DNA from 2 places in the Nonomuraea sp. NPDC052265 genome. Region 1 is predicted to be linked to the other one. Evidence: riboswitches for the same ligand, from Rfam matches in the RefSeq annotation. Region 1 holds a riboswitch; the other holds the start of a gene.

The links. A riboswitch is a leader RNA that binds a small molecule or an ion and turns the genes downstream of it on or off. The one in region 1 is predicted to bind cobalamin.
Region 2: linked by a shared signal. The riboswitch ahead of ACIHAD_RS39725 (ribonucleoside-diphosphate reductase subunit alpha) and the one ahead of cobN (cobaltochelatase subunit CobN) in region 1 are both predicted to bind cobalamin.

Annotation. Positions count from the first base shown of each region.
Region 1 is NZ_JBIUBJ010000006.1:93,694-101,119, reverse strand. It holds gene cobN (cobaltochelatase subunit CobN) at 1-2,125, opposite strand, end outside; cobalamin riboswitch at 2,179-2,305, opposite strand; gene cobG (precorrin-3B synthase) at 2,377-3,567, shown strand; gene ACIHAD_RS19995 (precorrin-8X methylmutase) at 3,564-4,184, shown strand; gene ACIHAD_RS19990 (precorrin-2 C(20)-methyltransferase) at 4,190-5,668, shown strand; gene ACIHAD_RS19985 (cobalt-precorrin-6A reductase) at 5,659-6,438, opposite strand; gene cobM (precorrin-4 C(11)-methyltransferase) at 6,423-7,178, opposite strand; gene cbiE (precorrin-6y C5,15-methyltransferase (decarboxylating) subunit CbiE) at 7,210-7,426, opposite strand, start outside.
Region 2 is NZ_JBIUBJ010000021.1:66,266-73,691, reverse strand. It holds gene ACIHAD_RS39745 (FAD-dependent monooxygenase) at 1-694, shown strand, start outside; gene ACIHAD_RS39740 (DMT family transporter) at 700-1,020, opposite strand; gene ACIHAD_RS39735 (FMN-dependent NADH-azoreductase) at 1,023-1,670, opposite strand; gene ACIHAD_RS39730 (TetR/AcrR family transcriptional regulator) at 1,783-2,397, shown strand; cobalamin riboswitch at 2,555-2,760, shown strand; gene ACIHAD_RS39725 (ribonucleoside-diphosphate reductase subunit alpha) at 2,889-5,282, shown strand; gene ACIHAD_RS39720 (ribonucleotide-diphosphate reductase subunit beta) at 5,264-6,295, shown strand; gene ACIHAD_RS39715 (DUF4287 domain-containing protein) at 6,393-6,689, opposite strand; gene ACIHAD_RS39710 (acyl-CoA thioester hydrolase/BAAT C-terminal domain-containing protein) at 6,810-7,426, shown strand, end outside.

The DNA.
Region 1 (7,426 bases):
TCCCGTCCTCGGCCAGGCCGAGCGCCTCGCGCAGGCCGGGCAGCGTCTCCCGGCCGGCCCACATCTGCCGGGCGCGCAACATGGCCAGCACCAGGTCCACCCGCACCCGGCCGGTGGGCGCCTGGCCGAGCACGTGCAGGCCGTCGCGGATCTGCGCGTCCTTCACCTCGCACAGCCAGCCGTCCACGTGCAGGATGAGGTCGTCGAACTCGCTGTCGTGCGGCCGGTCGGCCAGCCCGAGGTCGTGGTCGAGCCGGGCGGCCTGGATCAGCGTCCAGATCTGCGCCCGGATCGCGGGCAGCTTGGCGGGGTCCATGGCCGCGATCGTGGCGTGCTCGTCCAGCAGTTGTTCCAGCCGGGCGATGTCGCCGTAGGTGTCGGCGCGGGCCATGGGCGGCACCAGGTGGTCCACCAGCACGGCGTGCGCGCGCCGCTTGGCCTGCGTGCCCTCCCCCGGGTCGTTGACGAGGAAGGGGTAGATCAGCGGCAGGTCGCCGATGGCGGCGTCGGTGCCGCACGTGGCCGACATCCCCGCCGACTTGCCGGGCAGCCACTCCAGATTGCCGTGCTTGCCGACGTGCACCATCGCGTGCGCGCCGAACTCGGCCGACAGCCAGCGGTAGGCGGCCAGGTAGTGGTGGCTGGGCGGCAGGTCGGGGTCGTGGTAGATGGCGATCGGGTTCTCCCCGAAGCCGCGCGGCGGCTGCACCATCACCACCAGGTTCCCGGCCCGCAGCGCGGCCAGCACGATGTCGGTCCCGCTGTCGCCCTCGTGCACGAACAACTCTCCGGGCGGCGGTCCCCAGTGGCGTTCCATCTCCTCGCGCAGGGCCGCGGGCAGGGTGCGGTACCACTGCTCGTAGGAGGCGGCGGAGATGCGGACCGGGTTGCCCGCCAGGTGCTCCTCGGTCAGCCAGTCCGGGTCCTGGCCGCCGGCGGCGATCAGCGCGTGGACGAGCGCGTCGCCGTCCTGGTCGGCCACGCCGGGGAAGCCGTCGCCCAGGTCGTAACCCGCCTCGGCGAGCCGGGCCAGCAGCCGGACGGTGCTCGCGGGGGTGTCCAGCCCGACCGCGTTGCCGACGCGGGAGTGCTTGGTCGGGTACGCCGACAACATCACCACCAGCCGCCGTTCGGCGGGAGGCGTGTGCCGCAGCAGGCCGTGGCGCACCGCGATGCCCGCCACCCGGGCGGCCCGCTCGGGGTCGGCGACGTAGACGGTCAGCCCGTCGGGGTCGATCTCCTTGAACGAGAACGGCACCGTGATGATCCGCCCGTCGAACTCCGGGATCGCCACCTGGGAGGCGGCGTCCAGCGGCGACAGCCCGTCGTCGTTCTCCTCCCATGCCTGCCGGGTGGTGGTCAGGCAGAGTCCTTGCAGGATCGGCACGTCGAGCCCGGCCAGCGCGCCGACGTCCCATGCCTCGTCCTCGCCGCCCGCTCCCGCGGTGGCCGGACGGGAGCCACCCGCCGCCAGCACCGTGACGACCAGCGCGTCCGCCGCGCGCAGCGTGTCGAGCAGCTCCGGCTCGGCCGCGCGCAGGGACGAGCAGAAGACCGGCAGCGCCTGCCCGCCCGCGTCCTCGACGGCGTCGCACAACACCTCGACGAACGCGGTGTTGCCCGCCATGTGGTGCGCCCGGTAGTAGAGCACCCCCACCACGGGACCACCGGTGGCCCTGGCCGGGCGGTCCAGCCTCCCCCAGGTCGGGGCCGGGGCGGGCGGCTCGAACCCGTGCCCGGTCAGCAGGACCGTGTCGGACAGGAACGCGTGCAGCTGGGCCAGGTTGGCCGGGCCGCCATGGGCCAGGTAGGCGTGCGCCTCGGCGCACACCCCGCCGCTGACCGTGGACAGCTCCATCAGCTCGGCGTCGGGAGCCTGCTCCCCGCCCAGCACCACGACCGGGCGCGGCCCGGCCAGCAGCGCGTCGAGCCCTTCCGCCCAGGCCCGCCGCCCCCCCAGCAGGCGGACCACGACGAGGTCGGTCCCCTCCGTCAGGCCGGGGACGTCCTCGGCGGTCAGCCGGGCGGGATTGCCCGGACGGTAGCCCGCGCCGCAGGCGCGAGCGCTCAGCAGGTCGGTGTCGGAGGTGGAGAGCAGCAGAACGGTGGGGCTGTCGCCAGGCACGGCGCATTCCTCCCTCGGGGTCCTCGCCCCGGTCGCGGGTGACGCGACGGCAGGAGTCTCCTGGCTCCCGGATCGACGCTCACCCCGGCCTTCCCACCCGTCTCCGGGCAGTGGCCTCGTGGTGGGGTTCGCTCCCCGGTCACAGTGGCGGGACCGCGCCGGACTCGCACCGGCTTCCTCCCATTGCCTTCGCCTACGCCGAAGCTTACGGCAGGAGCGACCCGTCCCAGAAGTGGCGTTACGATCCCTTCGTGCCCGTAGGTGAATCTTCCGGACGTACGCGTCCCGATGCCTGTCCGGGGGCGCTCCAGGTGCACGAGGCCGCCGACGGCCCGCTCGCCCGTGTGCGCCTGCCCGGCGGCGCGGTGTCGGCCGCGCAGCTCGGCGTGCTCGCCAGGTGCGCGGCCGAGCTGGGCGCGGGCGTGATCGAGCTGACGTCGCGGGCGAACGTCCAGGTGCGGGGGCTGCGCTCGCCGGAGGTCTTCGCCGGGCGGATCGCGGCGGCCGGGCTGCTGCCGTCGCCCGCGCACGAGCGGGTGCGCAACATCCTGGCCTCGCCGCTGAGCGGGCGCGGGCCGGACGGGCTGCTGGACGTGCTGGCGATGGCGGAGGCCCTGGACCGGGCGCTGTGCGCGCGGCCCCGGCTGGCCGCTCTGCCGGGACGCTTCCTGTTCGCCCTGGACGACGGCACGCGGGACGTCGCCGGGCTCGGCGCGGACGTCACCTACGTGGCGACCGGACGGCTGCTGCTCGCCGGCACCGACACCGGGCTGACCGTCGCCCCGGACGCGGCGGTCCCGCTCATGATCGACGCCGCCGAGGCGTTCCTGGACGAGCTGTCCGCCGACGCCCCCCGCGCCTGGCGCATCCGCGAACTGCCGGACGGCCCCGCCAGAATCACCACCCGCCTGCGCGACGCCCCGTCCGGGATCGCCGCCCGCCTGCGCAACAGCGGACCAGGCCGGATGGACGCCACGCCCGCCTCGGGCTCCGCGCGCCGCCCGTCCGCGGGCAGGATCGCGCAGCGGGACGGCCGCGTGGCGATCGAGGCGCTGGTGCCGCTCGGCCGCCTGACGTCCGCCCAGGCCGGGGCCCTGGCGGACACCGGGCGGCCGGTGCGCCTGACACCCTGGCGGACCGTCGTCCTGCCGGACCTCTCCCCCGGCGAGGCGGACCGGGCCGAGCAGGCGCTCGCCGCGATCGGGCTCGCCACCGACCCGGACTCCCCCTGGGCCGGGGTCACCGCCTGCACCGGCCGTCCCGGCTGCGCGAAGGCGCTCGCCGACGTGCGGGCGGACGCCCGGCGCTGGGTGCGAGACCGCGCCCACGCCCCCGCCACGCCCGTCCACTGGGCCGGTTGCGAGCGGCGTTGCGGCCTGCCACGCGGCCCGGTCCTCCAGATGATCGCGACCACCAACGGATACGAGGAACGCCGGGAATGAGCGACTACATCCGCGACGGGGCCGAGATCTACCGGCGCTCGTTCGCGACCATCCGCGCCGAGACCGACCTCACGGGCCTGCCGCCCGAGGTCGCCCAGGTGGCGGTGCGCATGATCCACGCGTGCGGCATGACCGACCTCGTCACCGACCTGGCCTGGTCCCCGCGGGTGGTCGCGCGGGGCAGGGAGGCGCTGCGCGGCGGCGCGCCCGTGCTGTGCGACGCCATGATGGTCGCCTCGGGCGTGACCAGGCGCAGGCTGCCCGCCGGGAACGAGGTCCTGTGCACGCTGGGCGACCCGCGCGTGCCCGAGCTGGCCGAACGCCTCGGCACCACCCGCAGCGCCGCCGCCCTGGAGCTGTGGCGCGACCATCTGGAGGGCGCGGTGGTGGCGATCGGCAACGCGCCGACCGCCCTGTTCCGGCTGCTGGAGCTGGTGGCCGAGGGCGCGGGACGCCCCGCGGCCGTGCTCGGCATCCCGGTCGGCTTCATCGGCGCGGCCGAGTCCAAGCAGGCGCTGGCGGACAGCGACCTGGAGTACCTGGTGGTGCGCGGCCGTCGCGGCGGCAGTGCGATGACGGCGGCGGCGGTCAACGCCGTCGCGAGCGAGACGGAGTGACCACGATGACAGGACGCCTGTACGGAGTCGGCCTGGGCCCCGGCGACCCCGAGCTGGTCACGGTCAGGACGGCCCGGCTGATCGGCGAGGCGGAGGTGATCGCGTACCACGCCGCCCGGCACGGCCGCAGCATCGCCCGTTCGATCGCCAAGCCGTACATGCGCGAAGGCCAGATCGAGGAGCTGCTGCTCTACCCGCTGACCACGGAGACCACCGACCATCCGGGCGGCTACCAGGGGGCGCTCGACGACTTCTACGCCGACTGCGCCGAACGCCTGGCCGCCCACCTGGACGCGGGCCGCACGGTGGTCGTGCTGGCCGAGGGCGACCCGCTGTTCTACGGCTCCTACATGCACCTGCACAAGCGCCTCGCCCACCGCTATCCGACCGAGGTCGTCCCCGGGGTCACCTCGGTCAGCGCCGCCTCCGCCGTGCTCGGGCGTCCGCTGGTGGAGCGGGACGAGGTGCTGACCGTGCTGCCCGGCACGCTGGCCGCCGAGGCGCTGGCCGAGCGGCTGCGCGACACCGACTCCGCCGCCGTGCTGAAGCTGGGCCGCACGTTCGAGAAGGTGCGCGACGCGCTGGCCGAGGCCGGGCGGCTCGACGACGCCTGGTACGTCGAGCGCGCCACCATGGGCGCCGAGCGGGTCGCGCCGCTCAAGGACGTGGACCCGGCCGGCGTCCCGTACTTCTCGCTGGCCCTGTTGGCCAGCCCGGCCGAGCACACCTTCGTCCCCGAACGCCCGGCGCCGGAGGGGGCCGGCGAGGTGGTCGTGGTCGGGCTGGGCCCGGCCGGGCGGCCGTGGCTGACGCCCGAGGCGCAGGAGGCGCTGGCCGCCGCCACCGACCTCGTCGGGTACGGCCCCTACGTGGACCGCGTGGCCCCGAACCCGCGCCAGCGCCGCCACCGCACCGACAACCGGGTGGAGGCCGAACGCGCCAGGCACGCCCTTGAGCTGGCCCGGGACGGGGCCCGCGTGGCGGTCGTGTCGTCCGGCGACCCGGGCGTGTTCGCCATGGCCAGCGCCGTGCTCGAAGCCGCCGCCGACTTCCCGGACGTGCCCGTGCGGGTCGTGCCGGGACTGACCGCCGCCCAGGCGGTGGCGGCCAGGGCGGGCGCGCCGCTCGGTCACGACTACTGCGTGCTGTCGCTGTCCGACCTGCTCAAGCCGTGGGAGGTGGTGGCCGACCGGCTGTCCGCCGCCGCGCGGGCGGACCTGGTGCTGGCGATCTACAACCCGGCCTCGCGCAGCCGTACGTGGCAGGTCGCCGCCGCCCGGGACCTGCTGCTGGAGCACCGCGCGCCGGGCACCCCCGTGGTGATCGGCCGCGACGTCGGCGGCCCGGAGGAGAGCGTCACGGTCACCACGCTCGGCGAGCTGGACCCCGGCCAGGTGGACATGCGCTGCCTGCTGATCATCGGCTCGTCCACGACCCGGGCCACCGAAGGCGGCGTCGTCTACACCCCGCGCCGCTACCCCTGAACCCAGGCCACCGCCGCCGCCACGCTGTCCGTGGTCCGGACGCCCGACGGCGGCGGCGGCCGGTCCACCATGATCACTGGCAGGCCGAGCTCGCGCGCCGCGTCGAGCTTGGCCGTGGTCATGCTCCCGCCGCTGTCCTTGGTCACCAGCACGTCCAGGCGGTGCTCCCGGATCAGGGCGCGCTCGCCCTCCACGGTGTACGGTCCACGGTCCAGCAGGACGTGCACGTTCGCCGGCACGGGCCCCTCCGGCGGGTCCACCGACCTGGCCAGCAGCCATACGCCGGGCAGCGGCGCGAACACCGGCAGGCTGCGACGGCCGGTGGTGAGGAAGACGCGCACCGGCTCCGGCCCGCGAACGCCCGTCCGCCCAGCCGTGGTTCGCCGGCCGCCGGTGGCCAGCAGCTCGGCCGCCCTCTGGAGGGAGCCGACCCGCAGCCAGGCGTCGCCCGGCCCCTCACGCCAGCCCGGACGCCGGAGCACCAGCAGCGGCACCCCGGCCGCCGCGCAGGCTGCCACCCCTGAGGCGGTCATCCGCTCGGCGAACGGATGCGTGGCATCGACCACCAGCTCGACGCGCTCCTTCACCAGCCAGTCCGCCAGCCCCCGCGCACCGCCGAACCCGCCCTCGCGCACCTCGCCCACCGGCAGCCGCGGATTGCTCACCCGCCCCGCCAGCGACGACACCACGCGCAGCCCGGGATCGGCGGCCAGCTCGGCGGCCAGAGCCCGCGCCTCCGCGGTGCCGCCGAGGATCAGGACCCCTCGCACGCCCGCTCCCTCGCCGCGCTGTAGAGATGGCTGTCGGGGAACTGCGTCGCCGACAGTACCCGGCCCACGACGATCACGGCCGTCCGCCGGATCCCGGCCCGGTGGACCTGCCCGGCGATGTCGGCCAGCGTCCCGCGCAGGATCACCTCGTCGGCCCGGCTCGCCCGCGCCACCACGGCCGCCGGGCAGTCCGGGCCGTAGGAGGGCAGCAGCTCGGCGACCACCGCGTCGATCCGCTGCACGGCCAGGTGCAGCACCATCGTGGCCCGGCTCGCGCCGAGCGTGCCGAGGTCCTCGCCGTCCGGCATGGGGGTGGCGCGGGCGGAGGTACGCGTCAGGATGACCGTCTGGCCGACGCCGGGCACGGTCAGCTCCCGGCCCAGCGCGGCCGCCGCCGCCGCGAACGCCGGAACCCCGGGCACCGCCTCGTACGGCACGCCGAGGGCGTCCAGCCTGCGCATCTGCTCGGCCACGGCGCTGAACACCGACGGGTCGCCCGAGTGCAGCCGGGTCACGTCGAGACCGTCGCGGTGCGCGGCGGCCAGCTCGGCGACGATCTCGTCGAGCGTCAGGTCGGCCGTGTTCACCAGCCTGGCTCCCTGTGGGCAGGCGTCGAGCAGCTCGCGCGGCACCAGCGACCCGGCGTACAGGCAGACCGGCGACGACTCCAGCCGCCGCAGGCCGCGCAGCGTGATCAGGTCGGCGGCGCCGGGACCGGCTCCGACGAAGTACACGGTCACGGCTGGTCCCTCTTCGTCATCGACCACACGGTCACGGCTGGTCCTTCCTCGTGATCGACCACACGGTCACCGGCATCGCCGCCCGCCATCCGGTGAACCCGCCGACCGGCGACGCCCGCTGGACGCTCACGCGCACCAGGTCGCCGCCGAGCCTGCCGTACCAGTGGGCGAGGACGGCCTCGGACTCCAGGGTGACGGCGTTCACCACCAGCCGGCCGCCGGGGCGCAGCGCCGACCAGCAGCGTTCC
Region 2 (7,426 bases), on a different contig from region 1:
CAACACCCGGCTCGCCGACCGCTACCGCGCCGGACGGGTCTTCATCGCCGGCGACGCCGCCCAGGTGAGCCACGGGCCCACCCTGAACCTGGCGCTTCAGGACGCCGCCAACCTGGCCTGGAAGCTCGCCGCCACGCTGCGCGGACACGCCCCCGAAGGGCTTCTGGACAGCCACGAGGCCGAGCGCCGCGCGTGCGCCGAACGCGTGAACACGCAGACCCTGGCCGCGACCGCCCTGCTGGCGCCCGGGGCCGAGGTCACGGCGCTGCGCCGGCTGTTCGCCGAGCTCCTGGGCCGTACGGAGAACCTGCGCCTGGTCGCCGACCTGATGGCGGGCAGCGACGTCCGCTTCGACATGGGGGAGGAGCCGCCCGCCGCGCCCGCCGGGTGGTTCGCGCCGTCCCTCGGCCTGACCGCCGGCGACGGGCGGTCGCGGCGCCTGGCCGAGCTGCTGCGTGACGCCCGCCCCCTGCTCCTGGACCTGACCGGCGGCGACGCCCTCGCCGCCACCGCCGCGCCCTGGCTCGACCGGGTGCGCCACGTGGCCGCGACCGCCGCCGACGCCCCCGCCCCGGCGCTGCTCGTCCGGCCGGACGGCTACGTCGCCTGGGCGGGCGCGGACCACGACGGCCTGAAGGCCGCCCTCACCCGCTGGTTCGGGGATCGTCCCCGACGGGCCGCGACCCCCGCCTGACGGGGTCACTCCGGGCTGGTGACCCGGGCCAGGACGATGCCGCCGACGATCAGCGCCAGCGCGGCCATCCGGCCGGCCGACACCGGGTCCTTGTGGACGACGACGCCCAGGGCGATCGCGCCGACCGCCCCGATGCCGGTGAAGACCGCGTACGCGGTGCCGACCGGGAGGGTCTTCATCGAGTACGACAGCAGCCAGACCGCGGCCACCATGAGGACGAAGCAGATCAGGGTGGGCAGCGGCCTGGTGAACCCCTGGGTGGGCTTGATGCTCTGCGCCCAGGCGATCTCGACCAGCCCGGCCAGCCCGAGGACCAGCCAGTTCATCGTCAGAACTCCTTTCCCAGGTCGCGGGCCCCGCGCAGCGCGGCGGCGTACAGCTCGTCGTGCCGGGGGCGCAGGTGGGCCAGGTCGGGGTCGACGCGCGAGTTGGCCAGCTCGGCGGTGACGACGGTGGTGTCCTCGACGGCGAAGTGGCCGGCGAAGAAGTCCCGCAGGTAGCGCTCCTGGTAGTCGAACCTGGCCTTGGGGGCGCCGGGCGAGTAGGCCCCGCCGCGCGCGGTGGCGACCACGAACCGCCGCCCGGCGAGGGACATCCGGGGGAAGGTCACCTGGTCGAGCCACGCCTTCAGCGCCGACGGGATCGAGTAGTTGTACATCGGGGTGGCGATCAGCACCACGTCCGCGGCCACCAGCTCGGTCAGCAGCGGCTCGACGATCGCCCAGGCGGCGGCCTGCTCCGGGGTGCGGGCGGCCTCGTGGTAGCGGCCGATGTCGGTGATCCGGTTGGCCATGACGTGGTCGCACAGCTCGGTCCACGCCTCCCCGATGTGCGGCACGGGCTCGGCCGCCAGGTCGCGGTGGACGTAGGTGCCCTCGGGGTGGGCGGACCGCCACGCCCCGGCGAAGGTGTCGCCGATCTCGCGGCTGATCGAACGACGTCGGGCGCTGGCGTCCAGGTGGAGCAGAACGGTCATGAGGGGGCTCCTCGAAATAAGTGGACATTGCGTCCGGTTCTGGGTCGGCTCGACCGTAGCAACTAAGCGGACGCGTTGTCCACTTGTCGCCGGGTGGGTTAGAGTCGCCGCCATGGAGTCCCGTACCGAGTTGCTGACCGGACGTCCCGTGGAGGAGGCGGGCCGCCCGCGCGAGCGCGCCGACGCCGCGCGTAACCGTGCCAAGGTGCTCGCCGCGGCGGCCGAGCTGTTCGCCACCCGCGACCCGCGCGGCGTGACGATGGACGACATCGCCAAGGCCGCGGGCGTGGGGCGTGGCACGCTCTACCGCCGTTACCCCGACACCGTCTCGATCGCGCAGGCCCTGCTGGACGAGCACGAGCGCGTGCTGCAGGAACGCCTCTTGCGCGGCGACCCGCCGCTCGGCCCCGGCGCGCCTCCCGCCGACCGGCTCGCCGCCTTCTACGCCGCGATGGTCGAGCTGCTGGACGAGCACATCTCACTGGTCCTGGGCGCCGAGCAGGGCGCGATGCGGTACGCCACCGGCGCCTACGGGTTCTGGCGGGCGCACGTACGGGTGCTGCTGACCGAGGCGGGCATCCCGGAGCCCGACGCGCTGGCCGACATCCTCCTCGCCCCGCTGGGGCCCGACGTCTATGCCGAGCAGCGCAGGCGGGGGCTCACCCCGGAGCAGATCACCGCCGCCCTGGCCCGCCTGGCCCGCGGGATCGTCGACCGAGACGCGTAGCCGGACCGGACGGCGCCGGTCGTCCAGGCCCGGCCGTGCCGGTTGGTGAAGACGCGTCCGGTGGGGGAGACGTCGCCGGGCCGCCGGGCGGCCGGATCGGGTCGCGGCTTCTTCGCAACACGACATGTTGGGTGTGACTTTTTGATCCACCCTATATATGGTGTCTCCCGCAGCCGGTTCGGGCGCCCAGCCAGGGTGACCGAGGCAAGAGGGAACCTGGTGGAAATCCGGGACTGCCCCGCAGCGGTGAGTGGGAACGACCGCCGTCAGACGCACTGGGCCATGGGCCCGGGAAGCGACGGCCAGTAGGCAGCGACAGCATGCCCACGAGTCCGAAGACCTGCCGGCGCGCCGTGCACGATCATGCGTGCGCGGCTGCTCCGAGGCCGCGTGGGACGGCGGACGGTACCGGCGAGAGGGCTGTGGCTCCCTGCCGTCCGCCTCCTGCGCGTGTTCTCGGCATCTGACCGAGTTCACGAGGGGAGAGCGAAGTGACGGTCACAGGGGACCCGATGACGGACCTGGCCGAGACGGCACGGGCGGACGGCGAGCGACCCGAGCCGCGGCGCGTCCAGATGCGGGTGCGCAAGCGCAACGGCACGGCCGAGCCGGTCGACGTCAACAAGATCGTACGTGCGGTGGAGCACTGGGCGACCGATCTGACGGACGTCGACCCGATGCGGGTGGCCACCAAGACGATCAGCGGGCTCTACGACGGGGCGACCACCGCCGAGCTGGACCGGCTGTCCATCCAGACCGCCGCCGAGATGATCGGCGAGGAGCCGCAGTACTCGCGCCTGGCCGCGCGGCTGCTGTCGGGCTACATCGACAAGGAGGTCCGCGGGCAGGGCGTGGCCTCCTTCAGCCAGGCGATCCGGCTGGGCCACGCCGAGGGGCTCGTCGGCGACGAGACCGCCGAGTTCGTCAACGCCAACGCCCGCAAGCTCGACGACGCCATCGACGTCACCGCCGACCTGCGGTTCGAGTACTTCGGGCTGCGCACGGTCTACGACCGCTACCTGCTGCGCCATCCGTCCACCCGGCTGGTGGTGGAGACGCCGCAGTACTGGCTGCTGCGCGTGGCGTGCGGGCTGGCCGAGACGCCCGCCGAGGCCGTGGGCTTCTACCGGCTCATGTCGTCGCTGGCCTATCTGCCCAGCTCGCCGACGCTGTTCAACTCCGGCACCCGGCACACCCAGATGTCCTCCTGCTATCTGGTCGACTCGCCCCGGGACGAGATCGGCTCCATCTACGACCGCTACGCCCAGGTGGCGCAGCTGTCGAAGTTCGCCGGCGGGATCGGCATCTCCTGGTCGCGGGTGCGCTCGCGCGGCGCGCTGATCCGCGGCACGAACGGGCACTCCAACGGCATCGTCCCGTGGCTGCGCACGCTCGACGCGTCCGTGGCCGCCGTCAACCAGGGCGGCCGCCGCAAGGGCGCGGCCTGCGTCTACCTGGAGCCGTGGCACCCGGACGTCGAGGAATTCCTGGAGCTGCGCGACAACACCGGCGAGGACGCCCGCCGCACCCACAACCTCAACCTGGCCAACTGGATCCCCGACGAGTTCATGCGCCGCGTCGAGGCCGACGAGCCGTGGTCGCTGTTCGACCCCGACGAGGTCCCCGAGCTGCCCGACCTGTGGGGGGAGGCGTTCGAGGACGCCTACCGCGCCGCCGAGCGGGCCGGTCGGTACGTCCGGCAGATCAGGGCCCGCGACCTGTACGCCAAGATGATGCGCACCCTCGCCCAGACCGGCAACGGCTGGATGACCTTCAAGGACGCCGCCAACCGCCTGTGCAACCAGGCCGCCGAGCCCGGCAACGTCGTGCACCTGTCCAACCTGTGCACCGAGATCATCGAGGTGTCCAGCGACGCCGAGACCGCGGTCTGCAACCTGGGCTCGGTCAACCTCGCCGCCCACCTCACCGACGGCGGCCTCGACTGGGAGCGGCTGCGCGCCACCGTCCGCACCGCGGTCACCTTCCTCGACCGCGTGATCGACATCAACTACTACCCGAGCGAGCAGGCCGCGGCCAGCAACCCGCGCTGGCGCCCGGTCGGTCTGGGCGTGATGGGCCTCCAGGACGTCTTCTTCGCCCTGCGGCTGCCGTTCGACTCGGCCGAGGCCAAGGAGCTGTCCACCCGCGTCGCCGAGGAGATCTACCTGTCGGCGCTGGAGACCTCCGCCGGTCTCGCCGAGCGCTTCGGCGCCCACCCCGCCTACGACCAGACGTGGGCGGCGCGGGGCAGGCTCCAGCATGACCTGTGGGGGGAGAGCGGCACCCAGGCCGAGCGCTGGGACGCGGTGCGCGAGCGCATCGCCGCCCACGGCCTGCGCAACTCGCTGCTGATCGCGATCGCGCCGACCGCCACCATCGCCTCGATCGTCGGCTGCTACGAGTGCGTCGAGCCGCAGGTGTCCAACCTGTTCAAGCGCGAGACGCTGAGCGGCGAGTTCCTGCAGATCAACAACGCGCTGGTGGCCGAGCTCAAGTCGCGCGGGTTGTGGGACGAGCGCGTCAGGGCCGCCATCAAGCAGGCCGAGGGGTCGGTGCAGGGCATCGCCGAGCTGCCGGAGGACGTGCGCCGGCTGTTCCGCACCGCCTGGGAGCTGCCCCAGCGCGCGCTGATCGACATGGCCGCCGCGCGCTCGCCGTACATCGACCAGAGCCAGTCGCTCAACCTGTTCATGAGCGCCCCGACGATCGACAAGCTCTCATCGATGTACCTGTACGCCTGGAAGTCCGGCCTGAAGACCACCTACTACCTGCGCTCGCGCCCGGCCACCCGGATCCAGCAGGCCACCGTGCCCCTCGTGAACAGGTCCGAGGAGGCCCTGGTCTGCTCCCTGGAGAATCCCGAGTCGTGCGAAGCCTGCCAGTGACCCCCGAGGAGAACGTGATGTTGCTCGACCCGGGCATGAGCCTGACCCTGCGGCCCATGCGCTACCCCCTCTTCTTCGACCGCTACCGCGACGCGATCAAGAACACCTGGACCGTCGAGGAGGTGGACCTGCACTCCGACCTGGCGGACCTGTCCAAGCTGTCGGCGGCCGAGCGCCACCTGGTCAGCCGCCTGGTCGCCTTCTTCGCCACCGGCGACACGATCGTGGCCAACAACCTGGTGCTCAACCTCTACCAGCACGTCAACGCGCCCGAGGCGCGCCTCTACCTGAGCAGGCAGCTCTTCGAGGAGGCCGTGCACGTCCAGTTCTACCTGAACCTGCTGGACACGTACGTGCCGGACGAGGAGGAGCGGTTCGCGGCGTTCGCGGCGGTGGAGAACATCCCCTCCATCCGGCGCAAGGCCGAGTTCTGCTTCCGCTGGATCGACTCCATCGACGGCCTCCAGCGGCTGGAGACCCGCGACGACCGGCGGGCGTTCCTGCTCAACCTGATCTGCTTCGCCGCCTGCATCGAGGGCCTGTTCTTCTACGGCGCCTTCGCCTACGTCTACTTCCTGCGCTCGCGCGGCCTGCTGAACGGGCTGGCCTCGGGCACCAACTGGGTGTTCCGCGACGAGTCCATGCACATGGCCTTCGCCTTCGACGTGGTCGACGTCGTACGGCAGGAGGAGCCGGACCTCTTCGACGAGGAGATGGCCCGCGAGGTCAGGGAGATGCTGGCCGAGGCGGTGGACTGCGAGGCCCAGTTCGCCGAGGACCTGCTCGGGCAGGGTGTGCCGGGCATGTCGGCCGGTGACATGCGGTCGTACCTGGAGCACGTGGCCGACCGGCGGCTGGCCCAGCTCGGCATCGAGCCGCTGTACGGGGCCAAGAACCCGTTCGCGTTCATGGAACTGCAGGACGTGCAGGAGTTGTCGAACTTCTTCGAGCGGCGGGTGTCGGCGTACCAGATGGGGGTGACCGGCTCGGTCAGCTTCGACGCCGACTTCTGACACCTGCGGATCCGTGGACGGGCCCGGCGGGGTTCAACCCCGCCGGGGCCTCTTCGCCGGATCCTGCGGTGACGGACACGCGGGAGCCCGCCCGGGGTCAGGCGGTCTCGGGGCGGGTGGCCTTGCCGTCCAGCCAGAGGGTGTCGGACTCGTCGCGGTGGACGCCGGAGGTGCCGACGTGCTTGGCGTCGATCTTCGGGCCCTTCTTGATCACGTGGACGAGGGCCATGGCGTGGCCGCGTCCGAGGTCGTAGTCCTGCTTGAGCCAGTCGGTGATCGTCCCGGCCTTGGTGGAAGGGGCGTCGAAGCCGCGTTCCTGGGCCAGGGCGATGAACTGGCGAGGCGTCAGTCCGGTCTTGTCCTCGATGTTGTCCAGGTACGCCTGGAACGACATGGCGTTCTCCCCTCGTCGGAATGTTGCGGTCCTAGTGTCCCATTTGATGGCGGTTCGCCGTTCGGGCGCCTGGGCTGCTTCTCAGTAAGATGCGATGCCGCCGAGTGCCGAGGGGTGCAGATGGATGAGCGCGAACTGAGCTCCCCATGGGAAGGGGTCCTGGTCACTCCGGGCCGGGCCGGCCGTACGGGCGTCCTGGTGCTGGCGGGGTCGAGCGGGCGGATCGAACGGGAGAGGGCTCGCCTCCTCGCCGCGGAGGGGGTGACCGCGTTGTCGATCCGGTGGTTCGGCGGTCCGGGGCAGTCGCCCGGCATCTGCGAGATCCCGCTGGAGACGTTCGTGTCGGCCGTCGACCTGCTGGAGTCCACCGGGGTCCGGCGCATCTGCGTGCTGGGCATGTCGAAGGGGGCCGAGGCCGCGCTGCTGACCGCCGTCCGGGACCGGCGGGTCGGCGGGGTGGTGGCGCTGTCGCCGACCTCGGTCGTGTGGGGGAACGTCGGGCCCGGTCCCGACGGGGAGAAGCGTCCATACCGGTCGTCCTGGACGTGGCAGGGGGAGCCGCTGCCATTCGTCCCGTACGACGACGACTGGGCCGAGGACGAGCCCGAGCACGGCCCGCTGGCCCTCCGCGCCCTGTACGAGCTCAGCGAGCGGACGTTCGCCGGGCTGCTCCCGGCCGCCGCGATCCCCATCGAGGCGGCGGCGGCCGACGTGCTGCTGGTGGCGGGCGGGGACGA